Regions from separate parts of the Paenibacillus jiangxiensis genome, predicted to be linked through region 1. Evidence: riboswitches for the same ligand, from Rfam matches in the RefSeq annotation. Region 1 holds a riboswitch; each other region holds the start of a gene.
The links. A riboswitch is a leader RNA that binds a small molecule or an ion and turns the genes downstream of it on or off. The one in region 1 is predicted to bind cyclic di-GMP.
Positions count from the first base shown of each region.

Region 2: it holds a riboswitch for cyclic di-GMP, as region 1 does, so the genes downstream of both, ACI1P2_RS21400 (acetaldehyde dehydrogenase (acetylating)) here and ACI1P2_RS00180 (glycosyl hydrolase) in region 1, are expected to answer to the same signal.
Region 3: it holds a riboswitch for cyclic di-GMP, as region 1 does, so the genes downstream of both, ACI1P2_RS22410 (transglutaminase-like domain-containing protein) here and ACI1P2_RS00180 (glycosyl hydrolase) in region 1, are expected to answer to the same signal.
Region 4: it holds a riboswitch for cyclic di-GMP, as region 1 does, so the genes downstream of both, ACI1P2_RS09760 (thiamine pyrophosphate-dependent dehydrogenase E1 component subunit alpha) here and ACI1P2_RS00180 (glycosyl hydrolase) in region 1, are expected to answer to the same signal.

Region 1 covers NZ_JBJURI010000001.1:33,232-38,194, forward strand. Annotated here, with positions in the region: gene ACI1P2_RS00175 (discoidin domain-containing protein) at 1-92, opposite strand, end outside; gene ACI1P2_RS00180 (glycosyl hydrolase) at 138-1,715, opposite strand; cyclic di-GMP riboswitch class I at 1,744-1,831, opposite strand; gene ACI1P2_RS00185 (sugar phosphate nucleotidyltransferase) at 2,002-3,375, opposite strand; gene ACI1P2_RS00190 (UDP-glucose dehydrogenase family protein) at 3,439-4,779, opposite strand; gene ACI1P2_RS00195 (glycosyltransferase) at 4,779-4,963, opposite strand, start outside.
Region 2 covers NZ_JBJURI010000024.1:33,045-38,007, forward strand. Annotated here, with positions in the region: gene ACI1P2_RS21390 (SDR family NAD(P)-dependent oxidoreductase) at 1-368, opposite strand, end outside; gene dmpG (4-hydroxy-2-oxovalerate aldolase) at 405-1,757, opposite strand; gene ACI1P2_RS21400 (acetaldehyde dehydrogenase (acetylating)) at 1,760-2,680, opposite strand; cyclic di-GMP riboswitch class I at 2,853-2,939, opposite strand; gene ACI1P2_RS21405 (NADH:flavin oxidoreductase/NADH oxidase) at 3,298-4,329, shown strand; gene ACI1P2_RS21410 (MarR family winged helix-turn-helix transcriptional regulator) at 4,548-4,961, shown strand.
Region 3 covers NZ_JBJURI010000026.1:9,080-14,042, reverse strand. Annotated here, with positions in the region: gene ACI1P2_RS22425 (methylated-DNA--[protein]-cysteine S-methyltransferase) at 1-238, opposite strand, end outside; gene ACI1P2_RS22420 (bifunctional transcriptional activator/DNA repair enzyme AdaA) at 287-850, opposite strand; gene ACI1P2_RS22415 (isocitrate lyase/PEP mutase family protein) at 875-1,645, opposite strand; cyclic di-GMP riboswitch class I at 1,837-1,924, shown strand; cyclic di-GMP riboswitch class I at 1,983-2,071, shown strand; gene ACI1P2_RS22410 (transglutaminase-like domain-containing protein) at 2,085-2,885, shown strand; gene ACI1P2_RS22405 (collagen binding domain-containing protein) at 3,168-4,963, shown strand, end outside.
Region 4 covers NZ_JBJURI010000007.1:165,592-170,554, reverse strand. Annotated here, with positions in the region: gene ACI1P2_RS09770 (isopeptide-forming domain-containing fimbrial protein) at 1-916, shown strand, start outside; gene ACI1P2_RS09765 (SDR family oxidoreductase) at 1,148-1,963, shown strand; cyclic di-GMP riboswitch class I at 2,281-2,376, shown strand; gene ACI1P2_RS09760 (thiamine pyrophosphate-dependent dehydrogenase E1 component subunit alpha) at 2,497-3,438, shown strand; gene ACI1P2_RS09755 (class I SAM-dependent methyltransferase) at 3,512-4,471, shown strand; gene ACI1P2_RS09750 (acetoacetate decarboxylase) at 4,458-4,963, shown strand, end outside.

The DNA.
Region 1 (4,963 bases):
TTGTTGGCATAACCCAAAAGCGAAAACAAGATAACCAAGCCAAGCAGGCCCAGAAGCAAATATGCATACTTGTTAGCCAACCAATTTTTCATTGTTCATGTCCACACTTTCTGTACAGGGTTGCCGGAAAGAGAGAGCTATTTCACAGTATGGAACAAAGCGCTCGAAGGAATGACCGCTTTGGACTCCTGCTCGCTCTCCCACATCAGGCGTGCCATGGCATCACCTGTTCCTTCGTAATATTCCACTTTGAGGTCGTAGAGCTGATCAGCCGCAAGGCTGATGCTTCCTTTGCGCTCCGTCCAGCTTTGCTTGAACCAACTGTCAATGATCAGCTGCCCATCCACCCATACCCGGATTCCGTCATCGGAAATCGTCGTAAAGGTATAGGTGCCGCTGTACCTGGGTTTTACCTTGCCTGTCCAGCGTACGGAGAATTGATCGGCAGGCACTGCCGGATCCGGCGCGGCACTGCGCCAGTTGAAATCCAGCTTGGCATCCGTGCGTGTAAGCACAGGTGTCCCGCTTAGCTCGATATTGTTGAAGAACTCGGCGTGCAGTCCCTCATACACCGTATCTGGAACAGGCTCGGGGGCAGGTTCCGGTTCAGGCTCCGGATCGGGTTCTTCCCCGACCGGTGGCGCTCCCGGAGGAGCAGTATCAGGCGGCTCCGCAGGAGGGGCTTCAGGAGGAGCAGCCATGTCTGCCGCCAATTCATCCCGAGTCAGTGTTCTGTCCTCATTCATGTATGCAATAATTTGATCGTTCGAATTGTTTTGTGTCAGCATGTTGCCCCAGGTCATGGAGTATGCCCATTTCGGCTGGGCTGACAATACCCTCTCGGAAGGCATCTCTCCGTGCTCGCCAATGGCAATCGGTTTTTCTCCGGCCAGACTCAGCAAGCCGTCATAATAGCTCTGCTTGAAATCATTGTCATAGATGTCCGCGGCCAGAATATCGACCTTGGACAAACCGGGAAACGTACTGGCATAAGGAGCTGACCAAGCGTTCGGAGCGTTGGGATTCCAGACCCACAGCAGATTGTTCAGCTGGTGGACATTCACAAATCTGTCATACATGATATCCCATAATTTCACAAAGTTATTCTTGTTTCCCCACCAGAACCAATCCCCGTTCATCTCGTGGTAAGGCCGCCATAGAACGGGCACACCCGCATCCCGCAGTTCGCCGAGGGACACCGCGACGCGATCCAGATCTGCGATCAGCCTTGCATATTCCCTGGTTCCTGGTGTAACGTACTTGTTAAATTGCGCCTGGGTAATCTTGGCCTGTACATTGGCCCAGGTCAACGGTTTGCCGGGAAGCGCCTGATGAAAGGTTATGGCGACGATGCCGCCGGCATTATGCCAATTAATCGCACTATACACTACATTGCTGCGCTGGGCCTCGGCCTCCGCAGCCGACTGGTTGGAAACAGCCCCCAGCTCATAGCCGTGCAGGCCGGCGTACTGCCCGCTGATTTTCTTCAGCTTGATGTTCAGTTCATCCGGGCTCTCCAGATAATCATGCTGACCTGTAATCATCCCTCTTCCGTCCAAATTGGACAAGTACGCATATAATTCGCGCGCCCCGGCTGAAGCAGCAGGATTAATGGGCGCTGCAGCTGCCTGGGCAGTGTGTTCCCGCGACAGCCCTGATGGGAGCAGAGAGCAAAACAGCACGACAGGCAGCAGTGTTTTAAAAAATCGATACATAGAATAAGTTTTCACCAATTCTCTCCCTCTCGGTAGCCAGGCTGCCATCCCTCGATGGGGTAAGGCCCTATAGCTTTGCGTTCACCTGCCTTTCGACAGGGTTGCCATTTTTCGTATGAAGGTCTATGAAGCTCCTTCTTATCCTAGAGTATCGACTCGGATTTACCAAAAATTAATAGATCATCCATGCTGGAACCCATTTTTTTCAGATATTTTGACAAAAAAAACCGTTAAACAACATCATTTTTTGCAATTATATGCGTAAAAACGCAACATGTGCGTTTTTTCAGCTAATAAACTGGTGCAGAGAGATGTCATTCCAATCCATGCAGAAGCGGACGATATCTTCTTCCACCAGCTCGGAACCTGTCTGCACTTCAATCAGCTCCACATCGGTCACCGCCAGAATGCTGTGCTTCGTGCCTTCCGGAATGCGGACAACGTCGCCGGCCTTTACTTTGTGCAGTTTCTCGTTCAGAATTACTTCCGCCTCGCCGCTGATGATCGTCCATATTTCACTCCGCTTGCGATGAAGCTGGTAGCTGATATTTTTGTCCTTCTCGATGCAAATCCGCTTGGTGAGCACTTCATTGCCCTCCGGATATTTCACATAATCCACAACCCGGTAATGCCCCCAACGGCGCTCCTCGTACATCGGACGCTGATTGTGAGCCTTCAGCACTTCCTTGATCCGCGGGCTCTCCGCCTTGTTGGTTACAAGAATGCCATCCGGACTGGCCGCAACGATCAGATCGCTGGCCCCGATAATGGTAACCGGAATGTCCAGCTCGTTGATTAGACTTGTATTCACGGAATCCTCGGTCATCACTCCCTTGCCCACCTGGCGCTGCGACATTTCCTCCGTCAGCGTGTTCCAGGTGCCGAGATCCTTCCAGAAGCCGTCATATGGAAGAACTACGATGTTCTCTTCCTTCTCTACCACTTCATAATCAAAGCTTATTTTAGATAATAGATGATATTGTTTCTGCAGTTCTTCATACTTCAGCGGAAGCCCCTTCCCTTCCAGAATGTTCAACAGATATCCCAGACGGAAAGCAAAAACTCCGCAGTTCCAGAGCGCACTCCGCTCAATCAGAAGCTCAGCCTGCTCTTTGTTCGGTTTTTCTTGAAAATGGCTGACCTGCAGGCAGCCCGCAATTCCAGCCGGGCCTTCTTTCGGAATGATATAACCGTATTTTTCGGATGGATAGGATGGGACGACACCCATCAGAGCAAGGTTGGCACCCGTTTTCTGCAGCGTGTATTCCATGCGCGCCACCGTGTGGAAGAAGGTCTGCTCCACGTACGGATCAACCGGCAGAATCGCAACGACCGTATCTGGAGATACGTCTGCGATGCTGTACAGGTAAGTGGCCGTTAACGCAATGGCCGGGAAGGTATCCCTGCGCTCAGGCTCCACAATGATGCTGACGTCGCTCCCGATCTGGCTCTGAATCATTTCGACCTGAGCTCTGCCAGTTGCAATATATGAGGACTCCGCCATTCCGGCGTCTCCAAGCTGTCTCCATACCCGCTGCACCATGGATTCAGGAAGTCCCTCCGGGCTTTCCAGCACCTTCAGAAACTGTTTGGAACGGGAATCGTTGGACAGAGGCCATAATCTTTTACCGGAACCGCCAGACAAAAGTACCAATTTCATAACTCCACTCTCCCTCCATGAAGTAAATTTCCTGAAAAGGTCATATTTTCCTGACCATTAATATTATACTGCACCTGCTACGCTTGGCGAAAGGCCGTTAAGCCCACTCATGCGCGGTCTGCCGACCGAATAATACTCCAATCCGGATTCGGCGATCTGCTGTTCAGAGAATACATTACGCCCATCAATGAGAACCGGCTTGCGCAGCACGGAGCCCAGCATGCGCAGATCTACCTGCTTGTAGTGATCCCAGTCGGTCAGCAGGCAGACGGCATCACAGCCAAGCGCCGCTTCTTCAGGCGTGGAGCACCACTGAATATGCTCATGATTAAACTGCTCCCTGAATTTATCCATCGCGATCGGATCATGGACTTTGACGAACGCGCCTTCCTTCACCAGGGTTTCCACAATCTCGAGGGACGGCGCCTCCCGGATGTCATCCGTGTTCGGCTTGAAGGACAAACCCCATACGCCCACATGTATACCGTTTAACTGCCCGAGGGATTCGCGCAGCTTGGAAATAATCATATAGCGTTGATCCGCGTTCACCTCCACTACGGATTTAAGCAGTTTGAACTCGTAATCCACGTTGCCCGCGATTTGAATCAGGGCATTCGTGTCCTTGGGGAAGCACGAACCGCCATATCCGATTCCCGCCTGCAGGAAGGAGGAGCCGATGCGTTTGTCCATGCCCATGCCAACCGCTACATTGGTGACGTCAGCGCCCACTTTTTCGCAAATATTGGCAATCTCATTAATAAATGAAATTTTCGTGGCCAGGAAGGCGTTGGAGGCGTATTTGATCATCTCGGCGCTCCGGACGTCCGTTACATAGATATTGTCCGTAAAATCCTGGTGTAGCTCGACCATCGTCTCACGCAGCGCTGGATTGTCAATGCCGATAATGATGCGGTCGGGATGCAGCGTATCGCTGATCGCAGAGCCTTCGCGCAGAAACTCGGGTGCGGATACAATATCAAATGCATGATGGGTATGCCGTGCAACGACCTCGCGGATTTTTTCGTTCGTTCCGACAGGCACGGTACTCTTGGTCATAATGATCTTGTGGCCGTTCATCGCCGCGCCCACATCGGCCGCCGCCCGTTCGATGTACTGCAGATTGGCTTCTCCGTTCGGCAGGGACGGTGTCCCCACCGCCAGAATAATAATATCGGAACGGCGAACGGCATCACCCAGGTCCGAGGTGAACTCAAGCCGCTCCTCCCGGAGATTCTGCTCAATCAGCTCTTCAATGCCAGGCTCGTAAATCGGCGACTCAGCCCGCTTCAGCTTTTCAATTTTCTCCTCGGCCATATCAACGCAAATCACCTTGTTATCCTTCAAGGCAAAGCATACTCCCGATACCAGCCCCACATATCCCGTTCCGATCACAGCCAGCTTCATCATGGCTTCAATCCCCCTTTAAGAAAGTTCACATAGGCTTGCTCCACATACTTCTTGAACTGTTCCTTGAACGTGTTTTCATCAAATTTACCCGCATGCCGTGTAATGTCGTCTACGTTCCACTCATGCTTTTCCACGGCTTCCACGGCTTCCAGCACATCCTCCACTTCATGCCTGCGGAAGA
Region 2 (4,963 bases), on a different contig from region 1:
ACGCTGATAGCAGCCAGCAGCTTTAAATCCAGATCGGAGGTCCACTGCTCATTGCTGATCTGCTCAAATGGCTTCGCTGCCGCAGTCCCCGCGTTATTCACCACAATATCGAGCCGTCCGAAGCGGCTTACCGTATCGGATACCGCTTTTTCGCAGTCCCCGGATGTAGTGACGTCAACTTTGATCGTTAGCACCTCAGAGCCGGACCGGTCCCGAATGTGTGCCGCCGCCGTGGCCAACGACTCTTCGCTGCGCGCGCATATGGCAACCCTGGCGCCCTCGGCGGCAAGTGTTGCCGCCGTCTCCAGGCCGATTCCTTTGCTCCCGCCGGTGATCAATGCAACTTTTCCCTTAAGACCCAGATCCATGATGTGTCCCCTTCCTGTTTCCCAACTTATTGAGCATCAGATTATATATTCCTCGCGAGCCGGAGTGAAAATGTCCAAAGAGACCGTGTCTTCGACGGCATAGACGCTGTGTTCCAACCCTCCGGGGATGACAAAGCTTCCCCCTGCCTTTACTTCATACTCCTCTCCGTTACAAGTGACCCTGACCCTTCCCTCCAGAATGTAAAAAATCTGTTCATGTTCATGGCTGTGCAGAGGAAAAGTGGAGCCATGCGCCAATAGATGTTCGACAAGCATCAGTTTCTCATTATGGGCAAGGACTCTTCTCTCGACCCCCTGGAATGGATAAGTAACCTCGACTTGATCACGGTCTCTCAGCATGGGATTCAACCCTTTCATCGGAGTATTGGACTTTGAAGCGGCAAGCTCACGGACAACCTCAATAATGATGTCTTCCTGCCCGGCTATAATTTTTCTTCTGCCCAGCTCAAGGAACACTTCGTGGGGATCCACGTTATATTTTTGGGATAAACGCTCCACAGGCTTTGCAAAGCCTGAAAACACACCGGCCAATCCGCTGATCACACTGATGGAGTTAATGGTGGGCACTTTGTCTATGAATGCTTTTTCTGCTACATTTGCACCCTGGAGGAGCTTGGACAGGTCAATGTTCGTGGTGTAGCCCAATTTATGCAGCACGGGAATCAGCACCTCTAATTGGGTGTTACCTGCTCCGGCTCCGAATCCCCGCATCGTGGCGTCCAGTATTTGTGCGCCTGCCTGCAGAGCGGCAACCGAATTGGCGACGGCATGGCCCAGGTTGTTATGTGCATGAAAGCCGACCGGAATCGTCAATACGGCGGTGAGCGCGCCAATCCGCTCCGTGACGTCATTCGGCAAATAGGCTCCGGCGGAATCCATGATGATGACTCCTTGTGCGCCGTATGACTGCATTTTCAAGGCTTCCTGCACCAGCAGCCCGACGGATGCCATATGGCTCATCATCAGCACGCCATAAGCTTCCCGCCCCTGGCTCAGGGTATATTCGATATGTCTCTTGGTGATGTCGGCCTCCGTACAATGAGAGGCAACCCTGACCGTATGCACGCCCATCTCGATGGCCTTTTTCAGGTCATGGATGGTGGCCAGGCCGGGAATGACATGGATTCCTATTTTGGTTTTACGCAGGGTCTGGGAGGCCAGGATGAAGATTTCCTCATCCGAAACCAGGGATTCCCCCAGCTGCAATGACGAAGCCCCCAGGCCGTTGCCATGGCCTACCTCGATGACAGGGATGCCGGCTGCCTCCGCCACAAGCATGTAAGTCTGCATTTGCTCTTTGGTAAACTGGTGCCGAACGGCATGGGAGCCGTCTCTTAAGGTTGGATCGCTGATCAGCACGGTCGTCATGCTTACGCACCTCTCTCGATCCCTGTCAGCTTGAAGGCGTACTTTTCCGCAATGGCGATGGCTGCGCAGTTAATGATATCCAGATTTCCGGCATACTTCGGCAGGAAGTCCCCGGCTCCTTCCACCTTAACCATAACGACAACTCTTCCGTCCTCAATGGAAGGAGGGATAATCAACTGATAGCCTGGCACATAAGCCTGGATTGTGGAAATGATCCGATCCAGATGCTCTTTTAGCGTATTCAGATCAGGGTCATGGACCTTGGCATAGACGGTGGTTTGCATATCGACGCAGGGCTCTGCGGGATTTAAATTCAGAATGGCTTTGGCGCGGCGGGCGCCGGAGAATTTTTTGATCGCTTCCTCGGTGGTTTCGATGTATTCGTCGAGGTTGGATCTGGTGCCGGGGCCGGCGCTCATGGAGGCAATGCTGGATACAACTTCAATATAATCAACCTGACTATGGGATTGTCCGACCGCATATGCCACCGGCACGGAGGCTTGTCCTCCGCAGGTAACCATATTCACGTTGTCGAGAGTCAGGCATTCGTGCAAATTTACGGCAGGAACGCACATGGCTCCGATTTTTGATGGCGTCATATCGATAACAAACTTCCCTAAACCTCTGAGAATTTTCTCGTGCTGTATATGGGAATACGCTGTAGTGGCATCGAAAACAATATCATACATAGAGGCATGTTCTATCAAAGCGTCAATTTGCTGATCGGAAACGTGTACGCCGAGCTCTCTCGCGGTGACCATTCCCCGCGATTCCGGATTTCTCCCCACAAACAGCGTGCACTCCAGGTAAGGGGATCGCATTGTCTTCTTCAGCAGATCCGTCCCGATGTTACCGCTGCCAATAATCGCAACTTTGACCTTATTGTTCATGTGATACTGCTCCTTTGCAGTTAGATGTGCGATATGGTTTAATGCTCTGCAGTGCCAAGAAACCCATCAAAAATCAATACATCCATGTTACTCCAACATCAAAAAATCCGTTTTTATTCCTTAAAGATCAAAAATTTACATTTTCGAACGCAAAAACACCTCCTTCTTATCTGATAATGGAATAAGACGGAGGTTTTCCGTCGTATTCGGCAGCTGGCTGGCATCATGGTATTCCACCTAAGCCCCTATAGCTTTGCGTCCCCGTCTTTCGGCGGGTTTGCCTTTATCGTACGAATTTCATTGCTGTCTAACCGTGTTGTATGATGTCAATTTACCAATACAATGGTTATATGGGAATAGGAGTTTGGAACTATTTTCCTCAAATTTTCTTTTTTTAGGGCAAAGAAATAAAAATTTTAAGTTCTTTTGATTCATGAAAAGCAGGACCCTCGAGCTGATAGACGCTCACAAAGACAGTATAAAAAATGATACTAGGGAACATGGATGTGAGTACTTGTGTGGGGAATCGTAACATATGATAATAAATTGTGCGCAACTAACTTGAGTTGCAGTGCAGTGAAAAGGCATTAAATGTATGTTTCGTAAACCTGTGGTTGAAACTATGGGACAGGAACCAGGGAGGGATTACCATGTCAAAGAACATACTGTTCACGCCTTACACCATTAAAGGCTTGGAGCTTAAAAACCGGATCGTCATGGCGCCGATGTGCCAATACTCGGTGACGGCAAAGGACGGCATTCCGAATGACTGGCATTATGTCCATTACACCAGCCGTGCTGTGGGCGGCACAGGATTGATCATTATAGAAATGACAGATGTTGAGCCTGATGGCCGCATTTCAGACTATGATCTGGGTTTGTGGTCGGATGAGCATATCCCCGCTTTCCGCCGTATCGCCGATGGTGTGCATGAGCATGGAGCGAAGCTGGGCATCCAAATTGCCCATGCCGGCCGCAAGGCGGAGGACGCAGCCGAACCGGTTGCCCCGTCGGCCATTGAGTTTCCTGGTGGAGAGCCGTACAAGAAACCGCGCGCGCTGACAACGGAGGAAGTACAGGAGATGGTGAGGAAGTTCGGGGAAGCGGCGCGCCGTGCTGTAGCGGCAGGAGTGGATACGATTGAGATCCATGGAGCACACGGCTATCTCATTCATCAATTTCACTCCCCTCTCACCAACAAGCGGGATGATATCTACGGACAAGACCTTTCACGCTTCGGTGTAGAGGTCATTCAGGCGATCAAAAAGGAGATGCCTGAGAATATGCCGCTGCTGTTCCGGATCTCCGCTGTGGAGTATGCGGACGGAGGCTACGATATCGATCATGCGATCGAATTGCTCAAGAAATACCGTGATGCAGGCGTGGATGTTGTTCACGTCAGCTCCGGCGGCGAAGGGACTCCTGGAGCGAGAAGACCGGGCAACCATCCCGGCTATCAGGTTCCGTTCGCCCGGCAGATCCGTGAGGAGGTTGACATTCCGGTCATTGCCGTCGGAAGACTGGATGACCCGGCCATGGCGCAATCGGTCATTGGGAACGGAGACGCCGATCTGGCGGCGGTGGGGCGCGGCATGCTGAGCGATCCTTACTGGGCTGTACATGCGGCGGTAACGCTCAGCGAGGATCATAAAGTTCCGGTGCAATACGAGCGGGCGTTTTAATGGATAGGCGCCGATAGGTGTCGTGCAAGGTCTTATAATAACCCGGCCGAGGGATTCAGCCGGGTTATTTCTTGTGTTGTTTTTTCGTCTGACCAGTATCATCTGCACCTTAATTTGGCGGAAAATAGAGGGAATCCCCGTATGGGTTTGACACAGCAGCAAAGATCTATTATTATCTCATAGTGTAAGATAAATTTTAGAAGGTGTGAGCCATGCAATTGGATTATAAAGCATTAGCTGTAGAACTCTTTGAATACGCCGCCCAAGCTCGCAAACCGCCGCTGGATGATGGGAGAAAGCTCTTTTCGCGCGGGGAAATGGGGATCCTGATCCACCTGAATTTCCATAAAGACGGGTCCACCTCCGGAGAATTGAGCGAATACTTGTCCGTCAGCACGGGACGGGTGGCAACAGCGCTAAAGAGCCTTGAGAAGAAGGGGTTTGTTGTGCGTCGTACCGATGCGGATGACAAACGAAGGGTGATCGTATTTATTACCGATGCCGGCCGGCAATTTCTGCTTGACAGACGTAACGAAGGAATTGCGTTAACCGAGAAAATGCTGCGCAGGCTGAGCGAGGAGGACGCCAGGGAGTTTGTCCGCCTGGTAAAGATCATGGCTTCCAAGAGTTAATA
Region 3 (4,963 bases), on a different contig from region 1:
TTTTTTGAAATTCAGTACCTTCATATATATAAGGAAATGTAAATTCGGTACGTGTGCCTTTAAAATACTCATCAAGCTGATCACGGCAAAGCTTCAAAGCCTGGGGAGTTTCGTCATGGATAGCATTTACGATCTGGTCCCGTTCCGAGAACAGGATAGAGTAAACCGCTTGATCTGTTCCTTGTATTTCAATCATTCCAATGGGTGATTGGTAATCTATTATATACAGTCTGCTCATATAAGGACCTCCAAGAAAAAAGGTAGTATTGACTCTCCAGTATGCCGATTAAGGCTCCGTCCTCATCTTTCGAAACTCGCTTGGTGAACAGCCTTTTAAATTTCGAAACACTTTGTAAAAATTAGAAAGACTTTGGAAGCCCACCTCATAACCAATTTCAAGATTGGTCATATTGGTCGTTTGAAGAAGCTGCATGGCTTTATCGATGCGCACTTTTTCCAAAAAAGCACGCGGAGTCTCTGATGTTTCTTTTTTAAATAGCCGTTCGAGATAGAAGGGGCTTAAACCGACCTGTTCTGCAATATCATTCAGCTTCAAATCTTGTTTATATTGATTCACTAAAATCGTCGTAATACTTTTAACGAATTCACTATGAGGAGAATGTTCAACCTCAGGCTGGCATCTTTTGCATGCACGAAAACCAGCCTTTTCAACCTCACTGATATTGTGATAGAACTCAACATTTATCTTTTTGGGCTTTCTGGACCTGCAGGAAGGACGGCAGTAGATTTTCGTTGTTTTCACGGCTGTAAAAAATAAACCATCATATTTCCGGTCGCAGGCAATGATTTTTTCCCACATCTCGTCAAATGAAAGATTTATACTGGTCATCCCTTCATCACCTGCCTTCCTGATCTAGTTCTCATATAAATGTGATGTATCCTGTAATTCCAATAATTTAGCCGCATTGTCTTCTAAACAAGCGATGATTTTATCTGACAGGGCATTTCCAAAGCTAAAGCGCTTCACGCCTAGCTCTTTCAGCTTATTACAACTTGTCAGGTTAGGCAAAGACAATATATTGAGCGGTGCCTTGACTTGAGCAGCGATTTGCTGAATTTCATCATCTTCCGTTACTCCTGGCACAAAAATCCCGCTGGCCCCGCTTTCAACATAGGCCTTGGCCCGATCGATCGTTTCATTAAAAGGGGCTTCCAATTGAAAATAAGTATCCGTTCTGGCGTTGATATAAAAATTATTATATCCGTGATTTTCCAGCGCTGTTCTCATTTTTGTCAGGAGGCTGCAATGATCCTTTATACCTCTTAACCCCTTTTCTTTTTTCAGGGAATCCTCAATATTGATACCGGCAACCCCGACATCTGCTGTTCTTAATACATTATCGATAATTGTGTTAAAATCCTCACTATATCCTGCTTCAATATCAGCGGATACCGGTATTTTTACATTCTCTGCAATGGTTTTGACGATTGCTAGATTTTGATTAAAATCTATTAATTCTCCGTCCGCATAGCCTAACGAATTGGCAATCCCCCAGCTGGTAGTACCAATGGCTTTAAAACCTGCCTTCTCTAATGTCAAAGCTGATAATAGATCCCAGGCATTTCCCAAAAATAATAGCTCCTCTGAAGTATGGAGATTATTGAATTCCTGAATCATCGACATTTTGCTTCCTCCTTGGCTTTGGTGTAACTCATTCTATCAAGTAGGCTTTATTATTTCGTCCTCATTCTTGCTCTTATGGTCTGAGAGAGAAACGAAAAAGATCATCGAATGGGCGCAGAAATCAATGAATCTTGTAAATTTTCTCTTGATAGAAATAGAGATGTCTGGTAAGATAGTCTCACAAAAGCTACTCACGATAACGGCAAACTTGTCGAAAGGCAAGGACGCAAAGCTACAGGGCCTACTTGGCGATATGTCAAATGGCAGCCAGCTACCGAACGAAGACGCTTTTTTTGTTTCTCATAGGACAATAATATATTAAAATCTGGAAACTCTAGCACGATAACGGCAAACTTGTCGAAAGACAGGGACGCAAAGCTACAGGGCCTTCTTGACGATTATGTCAATGGCAGCCTGGCTACCGAAGGGAGTTTGCAGTATGCGCAACGCAATATTCGCGATTGTAGGACTTTTTGCGTTATTATTGTGGGCTCCATTAGTACAAGCTACCCAATCTCAGGATTGGTTGGGCTTGGAACAGCTGGACCGTGGTGTGATCGTTATTCGATATGACGTGAAAGCAGGGACCAAGACGAAGCTCATGATTGCAAAGAGTCAGGACAAATACACGTATATGCTTTCGCCGAACAAACGGCAGGAAGTATTTCCGTTGCAGATGGGTAACGGTGATTACACGGTTACCGTACTGGAACAAGTCAGCGGCACCAAATATAAGATTGTTCAGGAAGCGCCTGTTACACTTCAACTGGCGAACAATAGCAAAGTGTTTTTGAGTTCTGTACAAAATATCAATTGGAGCGAACAGGACAAGGCTGCTCAGCTTGCGAAGAAGCTGACTGGGTCTGCTCAATCCGACGAAGAAAAAGTACAGGCTATTTATGAATATATTGTGGGCACGATCAGATACGACAAGGCTCTTGCAACCAGTGATCTGACGAACTACCTTCCCGATATCAACCGTACGATTCTTGGACAGAAGGGGATGTGTTACGACTATGCCTCCCTGTTCGCCTCCATGCTGCGGAGCATCGGCATTCCAGCCAAGCTCGATATGGGAACTTCGGAATACGTCGATGTTTACCACGCCTGGAATGAAGTTTATTTGAACGGGAAGTGGGTAACCATTGATACAACGGTCGATGCGAGCTGGAAAGCCAAAGGGGCCGATTTCAAAATGATAAAGGATGCCGCTCGCTACTCGGTATCCAAATATTACTAAAAAGAATACGATCAATTTAAGCTTTGGACAAATGTCCAAGGCTTGTTCGAGTTTGTAGAGAAATTGTAGAGATCGGGCAGGTATAATGCAAGAAGCCCATTTGGTTCTGGTGGGAAAAACAGGAACAATGAATCGTGCGCCATTAGAAATATGCGGAGGTGATGGACTGGAAGGTCTCTTAACGGCATACAATTCAATGGAGTATAGATAGCCCGATTTGCGCACGGCAAGCAGGATCGGAACCGAACATTCGAGGGTGATGTAGAGACTGAGGGAGAGATTATGAAGAAAAAAGTTAGTGGAATCGTTGTGGCGCTGCTGCTCCTGCTTCAATCGGTTTTTGGTGTAACCGCCTGGACGGGCAATGTGGCCAATGCCAATGCGGCCGATACACCAGCAAGTGTGCAGGAATCCGTGTATGGAGTAAAAGATGAAGTTGGAGTGACGGATGATGTTTATATCCCGCCAGCGCCAGTCAAGAATACGGACAACATTTTAACAAAAGTGGTATTAACCGACTTGAATGGTAACGTGATCGATGCAGTATATAATCCGGACAGTACCCTGGACATCGGTGAGGCTGTCAATCTCAGCTACGAATGGGAGCTTCCGAATAGTCACGGCTACAAGAACGGGGATACATTTACCTTCGAGCTGCCGGACCAGTTTGAAATTTTTACGGATATTGACGCTCCACTCGTGGCCGATCAAGACAAAGTTGGCACATTTACCGTCGACCGCAACGGGAAGGTTGTCATGACCTTCAACGATTATGTGGAGAGCCACTCCAACGTAAGCGGCAAGCTGGAAATACGTACCGAGTTTACGAAGGAAACGATTAAGGGAAGCACGGAAGTCGTCATTGCCATTCCGGTAAAAAGCGGAGAGCAAGTCGTTATCGTGAATCTGAAGCCGCAGGGCGGAAAGCTGATCGACAAACAGGGAAAAGCGGTTGGCAAAGACCGGATCGATTGGACGGTTCAAGTCAACAAATCACTGGATAAGATCAAGCATGCGGTCATCACGGATGTGATACCTGAAGGTTCTGAACTCATCGCCGACTCTGTGGAGGTGTACCGCCTACAGGTTAACGGCGACGGTTCGACGGTCCTTGGCGATAAGGTAGGGACCGACAAGTATACGGTCGAAACGAACGGCGGCGCCAAACTGGAGCTTGCGTTCCAGGATGAGACGATCAGCAAAGCCTACGAGATTCGTTATTCGACGAAGCTTACCGGCGAGCAGACTCGTTTTGAGAACACCGCTGTACTGTCTGGCGACGATATGAAAGATACCAAGTCGACCGCTACGGTAACAGTGGACCGTGGTAAATTTTTGGATAAGACTTATAGCCAGAATAAAGACACCGGAATCATCACCTGGACTGTGAAATACAATTTTAACGAGAAAAAGCTTACGAAAGATCAAGCGGTTATTACGGATGAATTCAGTGCGATTCATACGCTGGTTGCCGATTCGCTGAAGGTGTATAAAGGGAATTCAACGAAGGCTGAAGATCTGCTTTCACCGGATGAATACACCTTTACACCGACAGGTACAAACGGATTTACACTTCAATTCAATAAGGGTATCGATTCTCCTTATACGATCGTTTACCAGACAAAGCCGGTCGACCGGACGAGCGCTGACGGACAGCCAGTAAAGAACAAAGTCGTATCGGGTGACTCGTCCAAAGATGTAACAGCTCCGGCCCAAGGAATCCGCGCTCTGGTGAAGGGCGTCTCGAATGTCGACTTCGCCAACAAAACGGCGAAGTGGCTTATTACGATCAATGGCGATAAAAAGCCGGACGGCAGCAAGTACAGCATGGAGAATGTAGTCATCAAGGATACGTTCCCGCAAGGCGGTCTCGAATTCATTCCGGATTCAGTAATCGTGAAAGCGGACGGAAAAGTCGTTCCTGCAAGTGATTACAAGATCGAGTACGATAATGATAATGTACGCGGCGGTTTTGAAATCAAGTTCTCCAAGACCATTGACACCACGTATACAATTGAGTACCAAACGAAGTTTAACATCGATTGGCTGAATAACAGCAAGCTGGATTACATGAACAG
Region 4 (4,963 bases), on a different contig from region 1:
AGCCGTTGAGGAAGAACCGCCTGTAGTCATTCCGCCGGTAGATCCACCAGTGCAGCCGCCAGTTGATCCACCAGTAGACCCACCAGCACCACCGGTAAACCCGCCTGTAACTGAAGATCCGGGTAGTGGGGGTTCAGGCGGTGGCGGTGGTGGCGGAGGTTCGCACGATGACGACGCTGTCGATCCGGCTTCCCCAGTGCTTGAATCCGAGAAATCGGCGAAAGATGTGAACGGAGGCAGCATCGAAGTCGGCGATGTGATTGAGTACACGATTCGCACACGCAACACCGTAGAGGACAGTGTCGTGACCAATCTGGAAATCTCGGACGCCCTGCGTGCCGAGCTGCAATATGTGCCAGGCATGCTGAAGGTGGACGGCATTACTGTAACCGATGCGCTGGACAGCGACAAAGGCTCATACGTCAATGGCATGGTGAGTGGACAGTTCGGCGAGGTTACAGATACGGACTGGCATACGATTGTATTCCAGGCCAAACTGGTGGCAGGCCAACCGGGCCAAACGATACAAAACGTAGGTGAAGTGAGCGGGGATAATCTGGACGATTCGGATACGCCGTCTGAAGACATCATCATTGGCGGCGGAAGCGGCAGCAATCCCGGCATACCGGGAGGAGAACCGAACGACGGCTCTTCCTCCGGCAATCCAGACAACCCGGGCTGGGGAGGTTCGGATTCCGGTTCCACAGACTCCGGTCAGTCCAGAAGCTCGGGTGGAACTGGAGGAAGCGGGCAATCCGGCACCTCGGGTGACTCGGAGAGCGGAAGCTCCTCCAGCAACGGGGATGGCACTGGCAGCAAGCTGCCGGCAACTGCAACGAATATGTACGGCTATTTGCTGGCCGGATGCCTCATCCTGCTTGCAGGCCTGTTCCTGCTGAGAAGAAAGAAAGCTTAACCGGTAAGATGAAAAACAGACTGCCCTCAAGCATGCATTACTTGGGGGTAGTCTCTCCTTTACCTAAAACTTGGTAGGTATGTCCTATTCAAAAACGGGATCTCGTCCAATATCATTATGGCAGCATTATACTTTGTACGATCATAGCAAACCCGTTGATTTGGTTTTCGAGGGCATATGTTTTGCGAGCGTTCCCAAAAAATACACCAATGATTTGCAGGAGGGCAAAACATGAAAACAATTATGATTACGGGTTCATCGTCTGGAATTGGAAAAGCTGCAGCCAGGTATTTTGCAGATCAGGGATGGAATGTGATTGCTACCATGCGTTCACCTGAAAGAGAAACCGAACTGTCGCGGCTGGAGAATGTTTTGGTAACGAGGCTCGACGTTGAACAATTGGAAACGATTCAAGAGGCATTAAGGGCAGGTTTGGAGCGATTTGGCACAATCGATGTCCTGTTAAATAATGCCGGTTACGGAGTTCTGGGCATCTTCGAGGCGGCTTCATACGAGCAAATTCGAAAGCAATTTGAAGTAAATGTACTCGGCCTTATGAAGGTGACCAAGAGCATTCTTCCTCATTTTAGAGCTAATAATAGTGGAATAATCATCAATTTATCTTCAATGTCCGGAAGAGTGGGGCTGCCTTCATTTTCGCTTTATCACTCTACTAAATTTGCAATTGAAGGCTTCACGGAAACTTTATCGTTTGAGCTTGCTTCTCAAAATATCCGGTTAAAACTAATTGAGCCTGGTGTGGTCAAAACGGACTTTTTTGGCAGATCTATCGATTTATTGTCCATTGAGTCTTTGCCAGATTATCAGGAATACTCCCAATCGGTTCAGCCCTTGGTGGAGGCAATCATTAACACGGACAGCGCATGCACTCCGGAAATGGTGGCGGAGACCATCTATCAGGCGGCAACGGACGGTACAAAGCAGTTGAGATATGTAGTTGGAGAAGATGCGAAAGCGTTATTGGAGCTCAGGAAAGAGATCGGCGAAGAAGCTTTCATCCAGCATATCACGCAACAGTTTTCCTGACATCAACCAAATCACAGATACGTCACAAGGTCTCTGGTCCGTCAGAGGCCTTTCTTGCTGTTTCTGGAGCAGGAAAAATTCCTTCCATATCCAAAAACCATAGCATAGATAAACGAGCAAAATTTGCCAAAAAAATTCCAAAAAAATTCCAATAAAAACCAATCAAATGTACCACGGAATACGTTATTTACGCATATGCCCCTACATAACGAAGAAAAGCGAACATTGTCGTATGCTGAAAAATATGGTAATGAAGCCCTATTCCAAAAAAGTAAATATCATGAAACAATATACAATATATTACAACTTTATACTATGTACGATAATGGCAAACCCGTTGAAAGGCGGTGACGCAAAGCTATAGGGACTAAGGCGGATAGTACCACAATCCTCTATGTCAGCCAGTTACCGAATACGTCGGAAACCTCCGTCTATTCATTTTCAGGTAACACCAGATGAAACCAAGAAGGGAGGTTTTTTGTTTGCCCAACAAGCATCGACAACTCGGTTTGTCGAATCAGCAGCTTCTGGATATGTACCGGGATATGGCTCTGGCACGGAAAGTCGACGAACGGCTGGGATTGTTTCATCGTGCTGGAAAAATCCCTTTCCACATGTCTTGTCAAGGTCATGAAGCCGCACAGGTAGGTGCGGCGTATGCACTGGATATGACGAAAGATTTTCTTTGCCCGTATGATCGCGATATGGGCATGGCCATTGTTTTCGGCATGACGGCAAAGGAACTGATGCTCACCGCTTTTGCCAAGGCAGAAGCTGCGGACAGCGGCGGGCGGCAAATGCCTGGGCATTATGGCAGTAAAAAAAATCGTATTCTTTCGACTTCCGGCCTCACTACCACTCATGTCCCGCATGCCGTAGGAATCGCCTTGGCCGGCAAAATACGGGGAGATCATCCTGTCGTGTTAGTCGCTTTTGGAAATGGAGGCAGCCATCGGGGGGAGTTTCACGAAGCAGCAAACTTTGCAGGAGGACACAAGCTTCCGGTCATTTTTTTCTGCGAACAGAACCAGCCCTATGGTCTTTCGGTTCTCTCCTCGAAGCAGACGGTACGTGATAGTGTTGCAGATCGGGCAAAAGCATACGGCTTTCCTGGCATCCGTGTGAGCGGCAATGATCCCCTGGAAGTATACAGGGTCACGAAAGAGGCCGTCGACAGAGCGAACAGAGGAGAGGGTCCTACGCTGATCGAGGCCGGTCTCTACCGCCTGGCTCCTTATCCAAGCGATGACGATGATCAAGGATATCGTTCCAGTGAGGAAATAGAGGAAGCCGAGAAGTACGACCCGCTTGAATCCTTTAGCCGTTATCTCAGAAAATCCGGGATATTGGAGGAACACGCAGAGCAGGAAATTCATGATCGAATCGTCAGGGAAATCGACGAGGCCGCGGAATATGCGGAACTTACCCCAGACCCAGCCCTCGAAGATATCTTTAAACACGTTTATTCAAATTAGGAGAGAATAGAGCCCAACTGCCGAATTGAATGGAATGCCGCAATCGTTAGGAGTCTTTCAGGGAGGGAAACTAATGGATCAGACGATTGAAAAAGAGTTTTTTGAAGATGTTGAAATGAAGATTAATCAAGGCCAATACTCTGAAGCATTAAGTACGCTTTATGATGGATTAAGAGACTTACGTCAACAGTACTCAACAGAAGATTGGACCCAGTTTATCCCCCGATATCGTGAACACTCCATAAGCCATTTTTTCTTGCAAGAACCACTATCCCGTCGAGCATTTGAAAGACCGCGCGGTTATGCAGGTGATCCCATAATGCTGGACCTGCAGTATGACTTTGAAAAGTTGGAATCGTCCCCCTACGAGAATGAAAAATCAGAGATTGCCGATTTTCTATATTACGACTTAAACCGCATGGCTCATGCCAATAATGCTAACCGCGAAAGAAGACGTATCCTTTCCAGCAAAATTAATCAAACCTCAGAACGTGTTGCGAATCCTTATATTCTCTCGGTCGCTTGTGGTCACTTAAGAGAAACATCAGATTGTGCTGCGGTGCAAAACAAAACGATTGGAAAATTTGTCGCCATTGATCAAGATCAGGAGGCTCTTTCGGTTGCTGCAGAAGCCATAAAGGATTTTGGCGAAGCGATCCCAGCCTCAGTTGTTGACATCATCAGAAATAAAGTCCCTCTTCCCACTTTTGATTTTATCTATTCCATCGGTGTATATGATTATCTTCCAGATAAAATTGCTAAACGATTAACGAAAAAATTATTTCAACTGCTCAATCCAGGCGGCCGCTTGTTAATCATTAACTATCATCCGGGCTCTCCCACAATTGCTTATATGGAAGCTGTGATGGATTGGTGGCTCATTTACCGTAATGAGGATCAAATGCAAGAACTATTAGAAGAACTCCCCAAAGAAGATATAAATGATGTGGATATATTTGTGGAAGATCACGAGACAATTATTTTTATGGAAATCGAAAAGCGGAAAGGTGATGACAAGAATGAAGAAAAGTGATGTGCGCAAGCAAATGTCGACTCCATTGGGGGCTCCTGCTTTTCCTGTCGGACCTTATTATTTTCGTAATCGGGAGTATCTGAACATTCTCTATCGTACGGATATGGAAGCTCTGAGACGTGTAGTCCCTGAGCCGCTTGAAATTGATGAACCTTTGGTCAAATTTGAGATCATGTACATGCCGGATGTGACCGGTTTGGGGGCCTATACTGAATCAGGCCAGGTGATACCGGTGAGCTTCAATGGCGAGAAGGGCGAATACCTGCATGCCATGTACGTGGATAATCATCCTGCGATTGCTTCCGGACGGGAGATCAGTGCATACCCGAAAAAACTGGGCTCTCCAAGACTGTACATTGATTCGGACACATTAGTCGGCACGCTGGACTACGGATCTTTACGTGTGGCCACCGCAACAATGGGATATAAACATCAGCCTCTCGATCCGGAGAAGGCTCGTCAAGAGATTATGCAGCCAACGTTCATGCTCAA